3 regions of the Salipaludibacillus sp. CF4.18 genome follow, and region 3 is predicted to be linked to each of the others. Evidence: riboswitches for the same ligand, from Rfam matches in the RefSeq annotation. Region 3 holds a riboswitch; each other region holds the start of a gene.
The links. A riboswitch is a leader RNA that binds a small molecule or an ion and turns the genes downstream of it on or off. The one in region 3 is predicted to bind lysine.
Positions count from the first base shown of each region.

Region 1 (3,494 bases), on a different contig from region 3:
TAAAAACCGTCATTAGCAAGTTTCTCAAAGTTAGCAACCGTACCTGGTGCTTCGTCGGGATAAAATTCAATCACTACTTTTTCTCCATTTTCAAACGTAATTTCACCTTTTTTCATATCTAAAACCTCCATAGTATTTTTAATTATGTACACATTCTTTATTTTACACTAGTTAAATACAGAAAGAAACTAGATAGCATTTTATCTAGTTTCCTCTACGTTATTAAACTATTTTTTATACCGTACCTTCTACCCGATTCTGTCCCTTCACAGCACTATAACGACGTTCATGCCGAACAAGGTCTTCTAATGATTCTCGTTCTATAACACATTCATGCTCTCCGTTTTCAACAAAAACTACCGCTGGACGTAATATGCGATTATAATTATTTGCCATGGAATAACCGTATGCACCTGTTGAAAATACCGCTAAAATATCCCCCTGTGTAGTCTGTGGCAAGGAAATATCCCAGATAAGCATGTCTCCACTTTCACAGCACTTACCGGCAATACTGACAACCTCTGTATTTTCTTCGTTAGCTTTATTTGCAAGAACCGCTTCATATTCAGCCTGATAGAGTGCCGGGCGAATATTATCAGTCATCCCGCCATCAACTGAAATATAGGTGCGAATGTCGGGGATGTCTTTTCTACTTCCTATACTGTAAAGCGTTGTACCTGCTTCTCCAACCAAAGCACGACCTGGCTCAATCCAAATTTCCGGTACTGGCATGTCTAATTTCGCTGCTTCTTCTTTGGCTTTGTCAACCATATAATCAATATAAACATGGAGAGGAAGAGGGTGATCCTGGTCACCGTATCGAATCCCAAAACCACCACCTAAATTAAGTACATTTGGATAATAATCTAATGTTTCTTTCCAAGCAGCTAAAGAACGGTAAATTTCTTTCACAGCTTCCTGGAATCCTTCCGCTTTAAAAATTTGTGAACCTATATGGGAATGTACACCCTGTAAAGTTAAAAAGGAATGAGATAATATCATTTTTATAGCTTTCTTCGCTTGCCCACTGTTTAAATCAAAGCCAAATTTAGAATCTTCTTGACCGGTTGAAATATATTCATGTGTATGGGCTTCGACACCTGGAGTAATTCTGATCAAAACATCCATCTTCGTTTTGTTTGTTTCTGTTATCGCCATTAACCATGCCAATTCTGTGAAATTATCCACAACAATACAGCCAATTTTTTCCTTCACTGCCATTTCCAGCTCATCCGGCGTCTTGTTATTTCCGTGAAAATGGATTCTGTCTACAGGGAAGCCTGCCTGCAATGCTGTGTAGAGCTCACCACTTGAACAGACATCCAAACTTAAGCCCAATTCATCGGCCAATTCGACCATCGCTATGCAGCTGAACGCTTTACTAGCATATGCTATTTGATAATTTACACCTTGATTTATAAATGCTTCCTGAAACTCATGTGCTCTATTTCGAATATCTTTCACATCGTATACAAATAGTGGTGTACCATATGTTTCCGCAAGGGTAGTGGCATCTACCCCGCCAATTGTCAAATGACCTTCTTGGTTGACACTACTAGTACCATAAAAACCCATCTATATCACTCCTTATCAGCAAACCCTCTCGGTTCTTTTATATATGAATAAAAAAAAGAATGAATGCGAAACACATCCATTCCTCTTGGTTTTCGATTAGTCCATCGGTTTCCAATAGGATAGTGCTCCACTACAAACGCAGTGACAGTGCATAGTTTATTCAACTATACCCCAGCAAGCTAAGTCAAGGAAACATAGCTGCTTCGGCAATTCGACCTTTCCTCTGTTTTCATAGCTGTCCTGAAGCTCCAACAGTATACTTTTTCGAGATTGCACCTCTACCTAATTACAAGTTTTTATTCATTTTGTTAAACAATAGCATAGTTAAATTATTCACGCAACAACTTTACGTTTTTCTCTGCTTTATTGAATCGACTGGATGGACAACGCTAGGTCTTATCCGTTTAAGCGGAACTGCTTGACGTATAAAAATATCTATTGCAGCTTTAGGATAAAGCGGTAAAAATGGCCACAAATATGGCGCATTTAACGCTTTTCTTCCGGCTAAATATGCGAGTGAAATCACACAGGAGATAACAAGTCCCGGGACACCGAAAAAACCTACTGCAAGTATTAAACCTAATCGAAGTAATTTTATTGCTACCCCCAGCTCATGACTAGGTGTGGCAAAGATGCCTATAGCAGCTACTGCTACGTACAGAATTACTTCTGGGACAAATAGTCCAACTTGAATGGCAATGTCACCAATTAACAGGGCAGCGACAAGACCTAATGCAGTAGCCATCGCGGTTGGGGTATGAATCGCTGCCATTCTTAACAGTTCGATTCCTAATTCTGCAAATAATATTTGTCCAAATATAGGTATATTTCCGTTCACTTCATTTGGTCCTATAAATTCAAGGTTAGCAGGTAATAGACCGGGATCTTTAACTACTAATAACCAAAAAGGCAAAATGAATAAGGAAAACAAAATCCCTGCAAAACGTATCCACCTCATAAAGGACCCAACCAAAGGTGCTTGTCTATATTCTTCTGCATGCTGTACATGATGAAATAATGTTGTTGGCAGAATGATCACACTGGGAGAAGTGTCTACAAACAAAATGACATGACCTTCAAATAAATGGGTTGCCGCTACATCTGGTCTCTCTGTATATCTAACCATCGGAAAGGGATTCCAGCCTTGTTTTACTAGAAATTCCTCGACCATTTTATCTGCCATTGTTAAGCCGTCTATATCAATTCCATCTAATTCTTTTTTAATTACTTCTACCAATTTTGGATCGACTATCCCCTCGATGTAAGTAATACAAATATCTGTTTTTGACCTTTTGCCTACCTGGGTCATTTCATTTCTAAGTCTTTCATCACGAATCCTTCTTCGTGTCAAAGCTGTGTTTTCGATAATATTTTCTGTAAATCCATCACGACTCCCTCTTATTACTCTCTCTAGATCTGGTTCCTCTGGTCCTCGACCAGGATAGCTCCTCACATCGACTATGATTGCTTCTGATTCACCTTCTATTAAGATGAACACCAGGCCTGAAAGCATCTCTTTTATAGCGTCTTCCAGAATTTCAGTCATTTTAACTTGAACATGTGCCAAATGATTCTGAATTTCTTTACGAGCATCTAGTTTTTTAGAGTGAGTCGTGTCAAGAAACATTAATTCTTTGAGTATTTCAATTACGTAGTCAATATCACATAATCCATTTGTAAAATAAATCTGAACGTCCTTATCTAATATATGTAATTTTCTAACGTCTACATCAAAGCTTTTTCCGATTCCAACTCTTCTTGTAATTTCCGCTTCATTAACAAGAATGTTAGGTGATATTTTGGGCTTTTTATCTGTTTCTTTTTGTGATTCACCCATATTAAAAGTCCCCTTTCTATTGTGATCACACATAGTATGAGTGAATAAGGAAGAATCAATACAAAAAAAACAACTCAACTTT
Region 1 covers NZ_JBIMEV010000006.1:612-4,105, forward strand. Annotated here, with positions in the region: gene ACHABW_RS05855 (peptidylprolyl isomerase) at 1-116, opposite strand, end outside; gene lysA (diaminopimelate decarboxylase) at 235-1,575, opposite strand; lysine riboswitch at 1,688-1,864, opposite strand; gene ACHABW_RS05865 (spore germination protein) at 1,922-3,412, opposite strand; gene sigF (RNA polymerase sporulation sigma factor SigF) at 3,493-3,494, opposite strand, start outside.
Region 1: linked by a shared signal. The riboswitch ahead of lysA (diaminopimelate decarboxylase) and the one ahead of dapA (4-hydroxy-tetrahydrodipicolinate synthase) in region 3 are both predicted to bind lysine.

Region 2 (3,494 bases), on a different contig from region 3:
GGAGCAAAATATTTTGGTCCATATCCAAACGCGCAGGCGGCCAATGAAACAAAAAAACTATTAGATAGATTGTATCCGTTAAGAAAATGCCGCACGTTACCTGATCGAGTCTGTCTTTATTATCACATTGGCCAGTGTCTTGCACCTTGTGAGTTTCCGGTTACGCAAGAAAAAAACAAGGAACTTGTTTCAGAAATTACGAAGTTTTTAAATGGTGGACATGAAGATGTCAAAAAAAATATCACCAATAAAATGCTGCTTGCTTCGGAAGAAATGAATTATGAGCGTGCGAAGGAGCTTCGTGATCAAGTGAAGCATATAGAAGCTGTTATGGAAAAACAAAAGATGACTATCACCGATCAATTGAATCGGGATGTTTTTGGCTATTATGTAGATAAAGGATGGATGTGTGTTCAAGTATTCTTTGTTCGCCAAGGGAAACTAATTGAAAGGGATGTATCGTTGTTTCCAACCTATCAAGAGCCGGAAGAAGACTTTTATACGTTTCTTGGTCAATTTTATTTAGAAGATCAGCATAAAAAACCATCAGAGATATTTATTCCCGATGGAGCTGATCCTGAAATCGTATCGCCATTTTTAAATGTCAGAACGATTCAACCTAAAAGAGGACAGAAAAAAGAACTCGTTCATCTAGCGATTAAAAATGCCAAGCTAGCTTTGCAACAAAAATTTGATTTAATTGAAAGAGATGAAAAAAAGACTGTTTTAGCAATTGAAAGACTCGGACAAGCCATGAATATAGATACACCATACCGAATAGAAGCATTTGATAATTCTAATATACAAGGTGCCGATCCTGTTTCAGCGATGGTATCATTCATCGATGGTAAGCCTGATAAAAATAATTACCGTAAATACAAGGTAAAAACAGTCCAAGGTCCGGACGATTATGAATCGATGCGGGAAGTGGTTCGACGTCGTTATTTGCGCCTGTTAAAAGAAGAGTTACCTTTGCCTGATCTTATTGTTATTGATGGAGGAAAAGGCCAAATATCGGCAGCTTTAGGAATTTTGGAAGATGAGCTGAATGTATCGATTCCAGTCTGTGGACTAGTGAAAGATGATAAACATAAGACTTCCCAACTAATGATTGGAGATCCCCCTGAGGTCATTTCTCTTTCTAGGACGAGTCAGGAATTTTATTTACTGCAGCGAATTCAAGATGAAGTTCACCGTTTTGCAATCAGCTTTCACAGAAATGTTCGGAAGAAATCTATGTTCACTTCGATACTTGACGAGGTCGAGGGAATTGGCGAAAAACGTAAAAGAATGCTCTTAAAAGAATTTGGATCTTTAAAACGCTTGAAAGAGGCGTCAGTGGAAGAAATACAGCGATTAGGAATACCTCAGTCGGTTGCTGAAACCTTAAAGAGAATGATGAGCGATGAGGGGAATAAATGAAGCTAGATCCGTGTTGCTATGACTCGTTGCATTTGTTAACCTATTAAATGGGTTGAATAACAGGTAGGGGTTGCGGTAACCATCAGTAAAACACTGCAAAACGGTGAGATTTCAGGATAGTGTTTGAAAGAGGAAGTCGCCGAAGAATAGGTCTTTCTCACAAAGTATTTTTTCGGAAAGTGGTGCTTTAGAACAGAGAGGTTTTTGCTTTTACCAGCAACTAGTACTTTCAATATTTTAATACCGAATTTTGAAATTTTACTCACAAGGTCAATTCTGGCTTTGCAGTGAATAATTGCTGAGTTGCCACATAGCTATGTATGTGGAGAACTATCTCACGAAACGGCTTTTGCCAATAACTTAGAAGTCGTATTCGGCAAGGAGACAAGTCTCGTTGTCGAATTCTTTTATACGAGAGAATTCACTCGTGATCAGTGTGAAAAGATGAAACGAATTTTTGAAGACAGAAATATGTGTGAAAAAAAGTCGAGGAGGCGTTCATATTGACAACGATTGTCCAGAAGTTCGGGGGAACTTCTGTAGGGGATGTAACTAAAATTAAGAATGTTGCACGGAGAATTAAGCGGGATATGGATGCGGGAAAGAAAGTTGTAACCGTCGTATCAGCTATGGGTAAATCCACTGACTCATTAGTGAATTTGGCTAAAGACATAACAGATTCACCGGATCCCAGAGAGATGGATATGCTTTTAACAACAGGAGAACAAGTAACAATATCATTAGTAGTTATGGCATTGAAAGAATTAGGTGTAGATGCAGTGTCTATGACAGGTTGGCAAGCAGGAATCAAAACAGAAGCTGTCCACCAAGATGCTCGTATTACAGAAATAGACGCAGAAAAAGTGCAAAAGCATTTAAACAAAAACCGGGCAGTTCTTGTAGCTGGATTCCAAGGTGTCGGTCCAAGTGGAGAAATTACAACATTAGGGCGTGGAGGATCCGATACATCCGCAGTGGCATTAGCTGCAGCACTTGGAGCAGAAACATGCTCGATTTATACGGACGTAACAGGTGTTTTCACAGCTGATCCAAGGTATGTGACGAAAGCACGTCAACTGGACAGCGTGTCGTATGATGAAATGCTTGAATTAGCTAATTTAGGTGCAGGTGTACTTCATCCGAGAGCGGTGGAGTTTGCTAAAAATTATCACGTTCCTCTTATTGTGCGTTCAAGTACAGAGGACGTAGAGGGAACGATGGTTGAGGAGGAAGCAACAGTGGAGCAAAATCTAATTGTACGAGGTTTAGCCTTTGAATCGGAAATAACGAAAATTACCATTGAAAGATTACCAAATCAGTTCGAAACAATGCCTACACTTTTCTCCATGCTTGCTGAAGCGGGAATCAGCGTTGATATTATTATTCAGCAAATGACTTCTGACAATGGGATAAACGTTTCATTCACATTGGATACACAGGATCTTGGAAAAGCTTTGGATTTGTTACACAATAAAAAAGCGGAATTATGTTACAGTTCTATTAATCATGAAAGCACACTTGCTAAGGTTTCAATCGTTGGATCTGGAATGGTTTCGAATCCAGGTGTAGCTTCTGATATGTTTAAAGTATTAGCAGAGCATGAAGTGGCTATTAAAATGGTTACAACATCTGAAATAAAAGTTTCCGTTGTTGTTCCAGAAGTCGATATGATAACTGCAGTAGAAGGATTACATGCACACTTTGGTTTAGATGCGAAAGAAAAAGCAAAGATTGAAGCAATTAAGGCATAATTTACTAAAAACAGTACTCATATATAAACAAAAAAAGGAGTTTCCTGAATGTATCATCAGGAAACTCCTTTTTTTTGATAGATAAGAAAGTTATAAAATGACAGCTATCTTTACGCCACACGTATCAAGGGAAGTTCGCTTCCTTTCGAGTAGCACCTACACGCACTAAGTAGGTGCTACTCGGGGGTGGTTTTAAAGATCACGCTGTATTTAAGAAAACAGCTCTGCCGTTTTTCTTAGCCATTTTATCGATCTATTTCACTATCTTCCCTTTCCGGTCTTTTAAACGGTAACCAATTCTTTTCTCCAAACATGGTGACC
Region 2 covers NZ_JBIMEV010000010.1:41,556-45,049, forward strand. Annotated here, with positions in the region: gene uvrC (excinuclease ABC subunit UvrC) at 1-1,422, shown strand, start outside; lysine riboswitch at 1,479-1,763, shown strand; gene ACHABW_RS08785 (aspartate kinase) at 1,926-3,173, shown strand; gene ACHABW_RS08790 (MMPL family transporter) at 3,419-3,494, opposite strand, start outside.
Region 2: linked by a shared signal. The riboswitch ahead of ACHABW_RS08785 (aspartate kinase) and the one ahead of dapA (4-hydroxy-tetrahydrodipicolinate synthase) in region 3 are both predicted to bind lysine.

Region 3 (3,494 bases):
TTTTCCAATTTCGAGATCACGTTCAATATAAATATCTAAAAAGGTAGAAACCCGTCCTAAACTCATTGCTGCCCCATTTTGTTCTTTTACTGCTGCTAGATAGCCAAGGTAGAGCCATTGAAAAGCTTCGCTAGCGTTTTGCGCAGGTTCTGAAATGTCAAAGCTGTAAATATTCCCAAGCTCTTTCAACTCTTGCAAGGCTCTGATTTGCTCCGCAATTTCTTCACGTAATCGAATGACATCCTCCGTCATTTTACCTGCGAGACTAGCAAGCTCTTCTTTTTTTACAGCTACTAGATAGTTGACACCATACAAGGCAACTCGTCTATAGTCTCCAATAATTCTGCCGCGGCCGTATGCGTCTGGCAGACCAGTAATAATACCGACCTTTCTAGCGAGCATCATTTCAGGAGTGTAAGCGTCAAATACTCCTTCGTTGTGAGTTTTCCGATAATCAGAAAAGATTTTTTCTACTTTTTCGTTCAATTTATAGCCATAAGATTCAAGCGCAGCTTTAGCCATTCTAATACCGCCATATGGTTGCATGGAGCGCTTAAAGGGGATATCAGTTTGAACACCAACAATTTTTTCCGTTGCAGGATTTAAATAACCTGCCTTATGGGAGGTTATCGTTGATACTATTTCTGTATCAAGATCATACACACCACCGCGTTCACGTTCTTCTTTTGTTAGTTTCATCACTAGTTCCCATAAATCTTTTGTAGCTTTGGTTGCGTTAGTTAAAAAAGACTCGTCACCTTCATATACTTTGTAATTGGTTTGGATAAAATCTCTTACATTTACTTCATTTTCCAACCCTGTTTGAATCCTTCCCATCCACGCTTTTCATTTTTTTCAAAAGTAGTCACCATCAAAGATTCCTCCATTTCTAAATTGAGATAAAAGTTTTTATGTGAAAACATTCACATGATGTTGTAATTTAATTATAAAACAGAATAAGGAAGAGGAGTAACTTGAAATGTGACACTTTCATGACGAATATAACAGAATGTTTTTTCTTATATAACAGAAGGTAAAAGTGGTGATTCAGTAGTACAAGTTTTATAGTACAGGCAACTCAACTAAAAAAGGTGTCCCTTAGGACACCTTTTTTAAACTGCTGATGAAGAGTATATTTTATGTTGGATTGCTTGATAGATTGTTTGTGCTTCTAACTCTGTTACCGGAATCATTGGTAATCTAACAGGTCCTACGTGTATACCCTTCATTTCCAATGCTGCTTTCACTGGGGAAGGACTTGGCGCAATAAACATCGCTTTCATCATTGGCACTAAATCTCGATGAAGTGCGGAAGCATATTGGCTGTTACCGTTTTGGTGAGCGGTAATCATAGTTTGCATCTCACTACCAATAATATGTGAGGCAACAGATACGACTCCGTGTCCACCGATGGCTAATACCGCTAAGGTTAGACTATCATCACCACTGTAGAGAGAAAAGTTCTCTGGAGTATTTTGAATGATCGTAGTCATTGCATCAAGATCACCACTTGCTTCTTTAACGGAAACAATATTTTCAACCTGGGATAGTCGAATGATAGTTTCCGGTAACATGTTCACGGCAGATCTACCAGGAATATTGTAAAGCATAACTGGTAAGTTTGTAGACTCGGCTACCTTTTTAAAATGAAGGTAAAGGCCTTCCTGATTTGGCTTGTTGTAGTATGGATTAACGAGCATCACTCCATCTACACCAGTTTGCGTTGCTAATTTTGTTAATTCTACAGATGCTTTCGTACTGTTGGAGCCTGTTCCAGCAATAACCGGGATTCTTCCATCGACAACTTCCACGATATAACGGAATAATGAAAGTTTCTCCTCATTCGTTAATGTTGGGGATTCTCCAGTTGTGCCTGCAACAACAAGACCATCTGATCCATTTGCAATTAAATAATTTACTAATTCTCTTGTAGCATGAAAATCAATGTTTTCCTCTTGGTCAAATGGCGTGACCATCGCGGTTAAAACGTGTCCGAAATTCATTTGAAACACCTCTATTCAACAAATTTTGTTCGTCCAATCTACATGACGAGTCCAAGGTCCTGAATAGAGCTAAATCGCATGAGTAACTGTTATTTAAACACTAAAAAGCAACAACGAGGGTATCGTTGCTGCTAGAATGTATAACACAGTTATTCCAGCGTGAGATAGCCCTCCATATAGTCATCTGACTACATGACAGTTCTGCATTTATTCAATGACAGACCCAACAACAATCCTATGAGCAGACTATTGCTTCGGCAAGTATCCCTTTCGATATTTATCATAGGAGCTCAATCTCCTCAAAATACGTACTAATGACCTTTGCACCTCTATACTCACTTCAAAAGATAATTGAAGTAAATAAATATGAACTTTGAGTTTACTTTATCAAAGAAAAGTAACTTTTGCAATAGTTTTTGAATTTTATCTGTTGGACTTGGTTCTACTATTCCCGTAATACAATAGTTGAAACTTGTCTATGAAATAGGAATAGTCTAAATAACGCTCGCAGCAAGTCTTGAAAGAATAATAAAATATTAAACTAAGATACTTTTTCCGCTTGCCAATTTTTATTTTTTGAAAAAGAAGAAAGCTTTATATTACCTAGAGCAACACCAAGGAGAACAACAATAACACCTAACCATTGGATGGGTGCAACGTATTCTACTAAAACTACTGCAGAAAGTATGACAGCGACTGGAAGTTCAGAAGCAGAAAGAATTGTTCCAAGACCAGTGCCAACTTTCGGCATTCCAATCGCAAATAGTAACGGTGGCAAACAAACCCCAAATACGCCTAGGAAAACGCCATATGGTGAAAAGCTAATCATTTGCGAAACACTCTCAAATGCGGTAGTCGGAGGGAAAAGAATACTAACAAAGATAAGTCCTCCTGTCGCGATTAGCGCGCTTTTCTGTAAAGGAGGAAGTTCTTTTCCAACGTTGCCGCTAATAAATAAGAATGAAGTAAACGTGAAAGCAGATAGAATACCAAAAATGACACCATTTATCGTAAAGCTTCCAAATCCATTCGTAATAATTGCAGTAGCTAAAAGTGAGCCTATGAGTAATATGACAATCGAGAGCCATTGAGCTTTACTCGGAGTTTTGCGATACAGAATGTAATCAAACAGAGATCCAATCCATACAAATTGAAATAAAAAGATGATCGCTAATGAAGCATCTATAGTTTGCAGCGAAAAGTAATAAAAAACACCGGTTAAACTCATAGGAATTCCGCAAAGTAAAAGCAAGCCAAGATACTTTATTGACATCTTGGATTTTCTAGTGAAAAGCACAAGTATCCAAAGAAGTGCAGCACCTATCATAAATTGACTAATAGTAATTTGAGCTAAATTAAAACCAGCACCATATGCAAGTTTCACACTCGTAGATAGTGCTCCTAAAGAACAACCACCAATAAAAACAAATAAAGCATACATCCACATTTTCATAATCTTTCACCTCTAAATTTATTTTGAATACAAAAAAG
Region 3 covers NZ_JBIMEV010000003.1:59,260-62,753, reverse strand. Annotated here, with positions in the region: partial or broken gene pflB (formate C-acetyltransferase) at 1-872, opposite strand, end outside; gene dapA (4-hydroxy-tetrahydrodipicolinate synthase) at 1,113-2,003, opposite strand; lysine riboswitch at 2,161-2,343, opposite strand; gene ACHABW_RS03240 (EamA family transporter) at 2,545-3,456, opposite strand.